Regions from separate parts of the Streptomyces sp. NPDC060198 genome, predicted to be linked through region 3. Evidence: riboswitches for the same ligand, from Rfam matches in the RefSeq annotation. Region 3 holds a riboswitch; each other region holds the start of a gene.
The links. A riboswitch is a leader RNA that binds a small molecule or an ion and turns the genes downstream of it on or off. The one in region 3 is predicted to bind cyclic di-AMP.
Positions count from the first base shown of each region.

Region 1: linked by a shared signal. The riboswitch ahead of ACFWEP_RS20240 (NlpC/P60 family protein) and the one ahead of ACFWEP_RS13520 (M23 family metallopeptidase) in region 3 are both predicted to bind cyclic di-AMP.
Region 2: linked by a shared signal. The riboswitch ahead of ACFWEP_RS25145 (LysM peptidoglycan-binding domain-containing M23 family metallopeptidase) and the one ahead of ACFWEP_RS13520 (M23 family metallopeptidase) in region 3 are both predicted to bind cyclic di-AMP.

Region 1 is NZ_JBHWZJ010000163.1:11,412-14,677, forward strand. It holds gene ACFWEP_RS20235 (hypothetical protein) at 1-191, shown strand, start outside; gene ACFWEP_RS20240 (NlpC/P60 family protein) at 268-1,413, opposite strand; cyclic di-AMP (ydaO/yuaA leader) riboswitch at 1,421-1,575, opposite strand; gene pcrA (DNA helicase PcrA) at 1,825-3,266, shown strand, end outside.
Region 2 is NZ_JBHWZJ010000254.1:2,759-6,024, reverse strand. It holds gene ACFWEP_RS25160 (DUF6126 family protein) at 1-174, shown strand, start outside; gene ACFWEP_RS25155 (hypothetical protein) at 215-616, shown strand; gene ACFWEP_RS25150 (tyrosine-protein phosphatase) at 643-1,452, opposite strand; cyclic di-AMP (ydaO/yuaA leader) riboswitch at 1,882-2,036, shown strand; gene ACFWEP_RS25145 (LysM peptidoglycan-binding domain-containing M23 family metallopeptidase) at 2,042-2,929, shown strand; gene ACFWEP_RS25140 (SGNH/GDSL hydrolase family protein) at 3,111-3,266, shown strand, end outside.
Region 3 is NZ_JBHWZJ010000083.1:295-3,560, reverse strand. It holds gene ACFWEP_RS13525 (aldo/keto reductase) at 1-127, opposite strand, end outside; gene ACFWEP_RS13520 (M23 family metallopeptidase) at 391-1,446, opposite strand; cyclic di-AMP (ydaO/yuaA leader) riboswitch at 1,458-1,611, opposite strand; gene ACFWEP_RS13515 (PP2C family protein-serine/threonine phosphatase) at 1,927-3,084, opposite strand.

The DNA of each region.
Region 1 (3,266 bases), on a different contig from region 3:
TCGGCGGCACCGCCCGCTACCCGAACGCCTGGGCGCAGGTCGAAGCCCCCTGGCAGTTCCTTTTCCAGCTGAGCGACGCCCCCGACGAAGACGGGGACGACCCGTACTTCCTCAACTTCGGCTACGGCCACGGCTTCGCCTTCGTCAGCCCCGACCACCGCGAAGGGCGCTTCTACTGGGAATGCTCGTAGCCGCCCCACCGCCCCACCGTCCTACCGCCCCGGAGGACACGGGCCGGGGCGGCGGGCGTGGAGGCGGTCCGTCGGGTCAGCCCGGCCGGACGCTGCCGTAGATCGGCATGTAGTAGATCGACTCCTCGCGGACGTACGCACCCGGCTTCGGTGCGTGGACCATCATCCCGTCGCCCTTGTAGACGCCCACGTGGCTGATGTCGTCGTAGAAGAAGATCAGATCGCCGGGCTGGAGGTCGGCCGTCGCGACCCGCGTCCCGACGTTGACCTGGTCCCAGGTGGTACGCGGCAGGTCGACGCCCGCCTCCCGCCAGGCCGCCTGGGTCAGGCCGGAGCAGTCGTACGACGCGGGGCCGGTGGCTCCCCACACGTACGGCTTGCCGATCTGGGACTCGGCGAACGCCAGTGCTTGGGCGCCCTTGGTGGAAGCGGACGTGGTCGAGCCGGCCGACGTGCCGGGGGCCGCGTCCGAGCCTGCCGCGGCGGCGTCGGCGGCGGCCTTGTCGGCCTCCGCCTTCGCCGCGGCGGCCTGCTCGGCGGCGAGCTTCTCCGCCTTCTTCTTCGCCTCGGCTTCCTTCTTCCGCTCCAGCTCCGCGAGGCGCGCCTTCTCCTCGGCGGTCAGCTTCGACAGCAGCGTGCGCGCCTCGGCCAGCTTGTCCTGCACGGTCTGCTTGCTGGTGCGCAGATCCTCCTGCGACTCCGTCAGCGCTTCCAGGCTCTTGGTGGCCTCGGTGCGCTTCTCGGCCGCCGCCAGCTGCTGGGTGCGGAAGTCGGAGACCGCCTTCTCCTGCTGCCCGCTGCGACGCTTCATCAGCTGGTCCTGGTCGAAGTACGACTGCGGGTCGTCCGCCAGGAAGAACGTCATCGAGGACGCCAGGCCGCCGGTGCGGTACTGCGCCGCCGCGTAGTTCCCGAGCGCGCGACGGGCCTCGTTGACCTTCTCCGCCCGCTGGGCCGCCTCCTCCAGCAGGGCGTCCACCTTGTCCTGCTGCTCGGCGGTGGAGTCCTTGGCCCGGTTGTACTCCTGAGTCGCGGAGCCCGCCTGACGGTAGAGGTCGTCGACCTTCTTCCGTACCTCCTCGATGCTCGGCTTGGGCGCCGAAGGGGCGGCCGTCGCGCTCTGCGTCGAGAGCAGCGTCACCGAGGCCAGCGCGACCGTGGTGAACCCCACAGCCGGTGACGTCACGCGCATCGGGGTGCGCGGCTTGCGATGTGATGCCAAGGCCGGCATCTCCTTCCTGGACCGCCTACCGGGTTAGCTGTCGGGTTCGGGCGCGGAAGGCTGCCCTACGGGCCGGTACCGCATGGACGGAGTACGGGCCCGATTCACCCCGGTGGGACGTGTGGGTCCCCGGTTCCGGACAGCCGTGGGCGGGCCGGATTCGGCGGGGGCGGCCCTGTGGCGCGGTTCGCCTGTCAGGGGATACGGGCCGCCCGGCTGAGCACGGTAACCAAGCGGCGGGGCGGCTGGGAAGGGCGATGTGCGATATGCCCGATACATTTTCGTGACCTTGGCCACGAGGGGGTGTTCGTCAGCGCGCCGCGTACGGTCCTTGACAGCCGGTGACCGTGACCGCCGAGACTTCGTAAGGCCGCCCGGAGTGTCCGTCGAGGCATCTAAACTCGACAAGCGATGAGCAGCCTCTTTGACGACAGTTTCCTGACCGGCCTCCAGCCCGTGGAGGAGGGGCCCCCGCCGCCCCTCGAGGACCACGAGCCCGAGGAGGAGCCCGAGGGCCTCTTCGAAGGGCTCTTCGACGCGCCCCCGCCGCCCAGGGACGGGTACTACCGCGACGGCGCCCCGCGCCCGGTCATCGACTCCGCGGCGCTGCTCGACGGACTCAACACCGAGCAGCGTGCCGCCGTCGTGCACGCCGGGTCCCCGCTTCTCATCGTCGCGGGCGCCGGCTCCGGCAAGACGCGGGTGCTCACCCACCGCATCGCCCACCTGCTGGCCGAGCGCGGCGTGCACCCCGGGCAGATCCTGGCGATCACCTTCACCAACAAGGCCGCCGGTGAGATGAAGGAGCGGGTCGAGCAGCTCGTCGGCCCCCGCGCCAACGCCATGTGGGTCATGACCTTCCACAGCGCGTGCGTGCGCATCCTGCGCCGTGAGTCGAAGCGGCTCGGCTTCACCTCGTCGTTCTCCATCTACGACGCGGCCGACTCCAAGCGGCTGATGGCCCTGGTCTGCCGCGACCTGGACCTCGACCCCAAGCGCTACCCGCCGAAGTCCTTCACCGCGAAGGTCTCCAACCTCAAGAACGAGCTCATCGACGAGGAGACCTTCGCCGGGCAGGCCGCCGACGGCTTCGAGAAGACGCTCGCCCAGGCGTACGCGCTCTACCAGGCACGGCTGCGCGAGGCCAACGCCCTCGACTTCGACGACATCATCATGACGACGGTCCACCTGCTCCAGGCGTTCCCCGACGTCGCCGAGCACTACCGCCGCCGGTTCCGGCACGTCCTGGTCGACGAGTACCAGGACACCAACCACGCCCAGTACACCCTGGTGCGCGAGCTGGTCGGACCGGCGGGTGAGCACGACGCGCCGGGCGAGCTCTGCGTCGTCGGTGACGCGGACCAGTCGATCTACGCCTTCCGCGGCGCGACGATCCGCAACATCCTCCAGTTCGAGGAGGATTACCCGGACGCCACCACGATCCTCCTGGAGCAGAACTACCGCTCCACCCAGACGATCCTCTCGGCCGCCAACGCCGTCATCGAGCGGAACGAGAGCCGCCGCCCCAAGAACCTCTGGACCAACGCCGGAACCGGCACCCGCATCGCCGGGTACGTCGCCGACACCGAGCACGACGAGGCGCAGTTCGTCGCCGACGAGATCGACCGGCTCACCGATGCCGGCGACGCCAAGGCCGGCGACGTCGCGGTGTTCTACCGCACCAACGCCCAGTCCCGTGTCTTTGAAGAGATCTTCATCCGCGTCGGCCTGCCCTACAAGGTCGTCGGAGGCGTCCGCTTCTACGAGCGCAAGGAGGTCCGGGACATCCTGGCCTACCTCCGGGTGCTCGCCAACCCCGAGGACTCCGTCCCGCTGCGCCGTATCCTCAACGT
Region 2 (3,266 bases), on a different contig from region 3:
GAGCACTACGACCCGCTGACGCCCCGGCAGACCGGCAGCAGCGCCCCCCGGGACACCCAGGAGCGGAAGATGCCGCGCGGGATGGTCATCCGGCTCGTCGCCTACCTGGTCGCCGGGCACGTCATCGCCGCCTTCCTCTACATCCTGTTCGCCGTGGCGGGCGGCAATCAGTAGGGGGATTCCTCCGGACCGCGGGGCTCCGTAGCATGCCCGCATGACGACGGACCTGCGGCATCCGCGGCCCGGATGTACGTGGGACTGGTGGGCGGTCGACGCCGCCGGCTTCCTCGTGCAGTTCAGCCACGGGCCCGCTCCCGAACACCTGCTGGCGCACCTGGACCGGGTCGACGCCGCGGCCGCGTGGGCAGAGGAGCACCGAGCCGTGTGGTTCGGCGGTGACTCCGTGCCGCTGCACGCGTTCGTCTGCGACGGCGAACTGCCCACCTACCTGCGGCGTGGCGTCCCGGCCTCTCCGCTGCGGCTCTCCGACGCGCCCGCGGTCATCGCCGGCGTCGCGGTCCTGGTCGAACTGGACCGGGCGGTGGGGGACACCTGGACGATCCACCTCGACGAGGGGTGGGTCCGGGCGGCGGCCCGACCGGGATCGCCCGGTTGACCGGACCGCCGCGACGAGCGTGCGGCCTACGCCTCGTCCAGCAGCCGCTCACGCAGCCGCTCCCGGGTCTCCCCGGAGAGTCCCAGTCCCTCGGCGAAGTAGCGCTCCGTGGTGCCCCAGTTCTCCTCGATCGTGGCGAGGGCCGCGTCCAGGTAGTCGATGTGTGCCCCGAAGAGCGGGTTGAGCAGGCTCATCACCTCGGCGGACACCAGGGGGTCCGCGCTGTCGCCACGCCTCAGCCGGTACCGGCGGTGCGCATCGTTGGACTTGAGGTAGTCCGCCGCGATGGCATCGCGCTCCACTCCCACCGCGAGCAGGGTCACCGCCATCGTCAGGCCCGCCCGGTCCTTGCCCGCGGCGCAGTGCATCAGCGCCGGCACGCTGTCTTCCGCCAGGGCGTGCAGGACCCGGCCTTGCTCGGCCGTACGGTCGGTGATGATCGAGCGGTACGAGGCGAGCATGCGCTCCGTGCCCTTGCCGTCGGCGAGCAGTGAACGCAGCTGCGCGATGTCGCCCTCGCGCACCAGCCGCCAGAAGCCGGCCCCGTCCGCCGGGTCGGAGAGCGGGATGCGGACGTTGCGCACGCCCGGCAGTTCGATGTCGAAGCCGTCGAGCTTCTGGTCGGCGGAGTTACGGAAATCGAAGACCGTGTGCAGGCCGAGCCGGCCGAGGAAGACGGCGTCCTCGGCGGTGGCGGCGGCGAGGTGACCGCTGCGGAAGAGCCTCCCGTGCCGGACCCGTCGTCCATCGGCAGTGGGCAGCCCGCCCACGTCCCGGAAGTTACGGACCCCGCTCAGCTCGGGTTCGGCCGGCGAGAACTGCGGCACCTGCGTCACAGCGGCTCCTCGGTGCGTCTGCGCGCCGGCGCTGCTCGCCGACGTCGGCTCGTCGCGACCCTACGACATCGCTCCCCGGCGCCGGGGAGCCGGCGGTCGTCTCCCCGGCTGCTGAAGAACCGTCATCAGTGACGTGCGCGACATGTCCGTATTGTACGTATTTTGATCAACATCACCCGTTTATGGGTGAGATGGTGGGTGATCTCGTGAGCGGGATCATATCCGTGACCGTGTGTGGCCGGGAAGCCGGGCGGCAGTCCGTCCGCCGCGCGGAAAGCCAAGATCGGTAATCCACGGAGGGTGACCGGAAAAGCGGGCCGATTTCGGCTCCGGGATTCCGTTCCGCTTGCGACGGCTTGTTCCGTCCGACCTGGCTCGATTACGTTCACCATCACTCCGGACGGACCGCCTAATCCTGCCGCCGCCCGGAATTCGCACTCACTGATGCGTGGCAGGAGCGGGGGACCCAGGTAAGCCGCCGACCGGAGTTGTTCCGGAAGGCTCGGGGTGAAGTCGCGTTCAGCGCGACCGGGCATCTCCAGCCCGAACCCGACAGCTCACCTCGTAGGCGCCGGAGAGGAATTCCCCCATGCCCATCCCGGGTAAGCACCGTCGTAAGAAGTCCGGCCCGATCGCTCGCGGCATCCTCGCCGTCGGAGCGGGCGGCGCCGTCGTCGCCCTGCCGCTCCTCGGAGCCACGGGTGCCCACGCCGCTGAGCAGTCGGCCCCCGCCGCCGCCCAGTCCGCCCAGCAGTCCGCCAAGACCTACAAGGTCGTCCCCGGCGACTACCTGGCGAAGATCGCCGCCCAGCACAAGATCAAGGGTGGCTGGGAGAAGCTCTACCAGGACAACCGCGAGGTCGTCGGCGGCAACCCGAGCCTGATCCTCCCGGGCATGAAGCTGACCCTCGGCGCCCAGGCGTCCGGCTCGGCCTCCACCGCGTCCTCCGCCAAGGCCGAGGCCCCGAAGACCGAGACGAAGACGGCCGCCAAGACCGAGGCGAAGGCCGCCCCGGCGGCCTCGGCCGAGTCCGCCGCGACCACCACCAAGGCCGCCGACAGCAACAGCACGGGCTGGACCACCCCGGTGGCCAACGCGACCGTCACCACCCAGTACCACGCCTCCGGCTCCATGTGGTCCAGCGGTTACCACACCGGCTCCGACTTCAGCGCCGCCACCGGCACCGTCGTCCGCGCCGTCGGCCCCGGCACAGTCGTCTCCGCCGGCTACGACGGCGCCTACGGCAACGAGGTCATCATCAAGCACGCCGACGGCATGTACTCCCAGTACGCGCACCAGTCGCAGCTGATGGTCTCGGCCGGCCAGACCGTCACCGGCGGCCAGCAGATCGGTCTCTCGGGTGCCACCGGCAACGTCACCGGCCCGCACCTCCACTTCGAGATCCGCACCACCCCGAGCTACGGCTCGGACGTGGACCCGATCGCCTACCTGCGGTCCCACGGCGTCTCCATCTGAGCCACCTCCCATTGACGAATCGTCACGATCCGTCAGGGATTCGAGGGGCGGTACGCGCAAGCGTGCCGCCCCTCTACTTATTCCGGCTTTACCAAAAACTGACCAGGTGGTCTATCTCACCCCACGTCAACCCCTTCTTACGGTCGCGTAGGTCACATGAAAAGGGGCAAGATATGTGGTCGTGGCAGACGATTCGAGAATCCAGCAGACAGACACCATCGGGTCGTACGCGGCGATCGGCGACAGTTTCACCGAGGGAGTCGGAGACCCCGGACCGGACGGGTCTTATGTCGGCTGGGCGGACCGTTTCGCGGTTCTCCTCGCGGACCAGCTTCCC
Region 3 (3,266 bases):
CGGTGTAGGCGTCGAGCACCGCGAAGGACTGGGCCTCGTCGGCGGTCCAGCCGAAGACGTTGCCGCCGAGGGCGAGGGGGAAGACCTCGATGCCGGACGTTCCGAGTGTGCGGAGAGAAGAAGTCATGAGGGGTTCAACGGAGCGGACGGGAGATCGTATTCCGCTTCCGGGGCTCCGGCCGCCACGCGCGGCCGCGATTCCGGCCGAGATGCCGACGGCGACTGCTCCGGCGACTGGCCGCGCGACGGTTCCGGCCGAGGTTTCGGCAGGACGAGAGGCCGGCAGCCCTGACGTCGGGGGGAGCGTCAAGGCTGCCGGGGCTGGGGAGACGCCCGTGGCGTGTCCGGCGGAGGTACCCGGCCGCCCGGGCCGGTGCGGGCCCGGAGGCGTCAGACGGTGAGGCCCTTGCCGGTCAGCCAGGCCATCGGGTCGATGCCGGTGCCGTCCGGGGTGTGGACTTCGAGGTGGAGGTGCGGGCCGGTGACATTGCCGGTGGCTCCGACGCGCCCGATGGTGTCGCCCGTGTTGACCTGCTGGCCGGCGACGACGTCCATGGAGGACTGGTGGCAGTACCAGATCTCCGTACCGTCGTCGAGCTCAAGGACCGTGCGGTACCCGTACGAGCCCGACCAGCCGGCCGACTTGACCGTTCCACCGTGCACGGCCTTGACCGGGGTACCGGTCGGCGCGGCGAAGTCGAGACCGGTGTGCTGCCCGGAGGCCCACATCGTGCCGGCCTCACCGAAGGTGGAGGTGATCGTGTACGCGGAGGTGGGGAGCGAGTAACTGGCGGCGAGCTTGGCGAGTCTCTCGGCCTCGGCCTTCTCCGCCGCGGCCTCCTCGGCCGCCTTCTTCTCCGCAGCGGCCTTCGCGGTGGCCACGTCCTGCTGCTTCCTGGCCTCGGTGGCGGCCTTGGCCGCCGCCGCCTCCTCCTCCGCCGCCTTCGCGTCCGCGTCGGCGGCGGACTGCTGCTGCTCGGCCTGCTGGAGGATGCGGGCGCGCAGCGCCTCGCCCGCGTCGGTGGCGCCCTTCTCGGTCTCCGCGGTGGTGAGTCCGGCCGTGGTGAACGGCGCGGACGCCGCCACCGGCACGGGAGTGTCGTCGGACTCGACCGCGGTGATCAGAGCACCCAGCCCGGGAAGGGACTTGGCGTCGGGAAGGTTGTCCGCGAGCGAATCGGGAAGAGAGATGGAGACCGGCGGCTTGCTCTGCGCGGTGGCCATGCCGCCCGCACCGACGGCCGCGATGACGCCGACCCCGAGGACGGTGGAACTACGCGCGAGACCACGCTGCTTGGCGACGCGGTGCCGGCCGCGTACGGGGCGGAGGGAATCCTCGGTGGGGTTCCATTCCTCCCAGGCCTTGTCGGCGTCGCCAGGGGAGCCGAAACCCTCACGGGTGGCGAAGGGTGACGGGGCTTCGGGGGCAGGCTGGTTGGACGCCACGTGGGCGCACTCCTTTCCTTCCTTCTCGCCTACCGGGTTAGCTGACGGGTTCGGAGCAGGAAGGTCTCCTACGGGCGCCTGGTGTCTCTGTCGAGACACAGGTGTCCGATTCACCCCAAGAAGGTGGTTCCCCGGTTCCCTTGCGGAATTCGGCGCTCGCGCACGGCGCCGTCTCTGACGACGGCTGGGACGACCGCGCTGCGTTATCGAACGTTAATAGACATACGGCTCCGATTCCAAGCCGTTCCCCTTGATCATTCCCACTTCGGGCCGGGATTTACCTGGGCATTCCCACACCTATCCGGGCGACTTGCGGACGAGTCGTACAGCGCCGTTCATCTGACGGTGTGTCATATGTTATCGAGCGGCACCACCCTGCTACGGACCGTCGCCGCACCCGCGCGACGGTCCGCGGAGCCGACCGCGGGAGCGCCACCCGGGCGTGTTTCCGAGGGCGGCGCCGGCCGCCCCGGACCTGCGTCAGCCGCCGCCGCGGCCCACGATCGGCACGGTGGTCCGGCGCTCCGGCTGGTCCTCCGCCGGCCGGGCCACCGCGAGCAGCGCCAGGTCGTCCGTCGAGCGCCCACCGGTGTGCAGCCGGACGTCGTCGGTGAGCGCCGAGAGCAGCTCGTCGGGGCCGGGAAAGATCCGGCCCCGCAGCCGCTCCGCCGGGTCGTAGAACACACCCGCCGGGTCGCGCGCCTCGGAGAGCCCGTCCGTGTAGGTCAGCAGGGTCGCGCCCGGCGGGAGGTCCCACTCGTCCGCCCGGTCCGGCCAGGCCCCCAGCGCCATGCCGAGCGGCAGCGCCGGGGTACTGGGCCGCAGCACGTCCAGCGCTCCCCCGGCATGCAGCAGCAACGGCTCGGGGTGACCCCGGTTGACGATTCGCAGCGTGGCGGAGCCCTGCGGGATCTCGGCCAGCACCGCGGTGACGAACCCCTCCACCGGGTCCAGCCCGCCCCGCCGCGCCGCGTCCCTGGCCAACGCGCGCTCCAGCCGCTGCGTCACCCCCTCCAGCGTCTCCTCCTGCTCGGCGGCCTCCCGGAACGCGCCGATGATCACCGCCACCGCCTCGACCGCGTCGAGCCCCTTGCCGCGTACGTCGCCCAGGACGAGACGTACCCCGTGCGGGGTGTCCGCGACGGCGAACAGGTCGCCGCCGACGTACTCGTCCGCCTGCGCCGCCTCGTAGCGCGCGGCGACGTGGAGCCCGCCGACCCGGTCGGCCGGGACGGGCAGCACCGCGCGCATGGCGGTCTCCGCGATGATCCGGGCGGAGGCCAGCTGCTCGCTGCCGCGCCGCACCACTCCGTTGATGACCAGCGCCAGCACGGCCGTCGTGGCCACGGTGAGCGTCTCGATGATCGGGACGATCTCGCCGATGGTGCCCACGTACACCCGCATCGCGATGACCGCGGCCAGCGAGGCGGCTCCGATCCGGACGGTGCCGGTCCGGGAGGCGAACGGCGCGGCGATCAGGGGCGCGGCGACGAACAGGGGTACCGCCGTGAAGCGGGGCGGTGACGCGATGTCGAAGACCAGCCCGCCGAGGACGAGCAGGGCAGGCAGGATCCGCACGAATCGCCGGGCACTGACACCCCCGGACGCCCAACCGTTCCCGTACAGCCGTTTCCCCACCTCTGTGCTTCTCCTGCCCTGTCCCGCCACGGCTGCGGAACCTACCGCGCCCCGCCCGGGCCGGCCCGAGCCGCGCCGTGCGGCGACTCCTCGTCGTCCATAGGGGGGAGCGCGCAGCTCCCCATTGAGCGCCCCCCACCGCCGGTGTACGCCGGGTGCACCGGTCCGGCGGAGCGGGGATT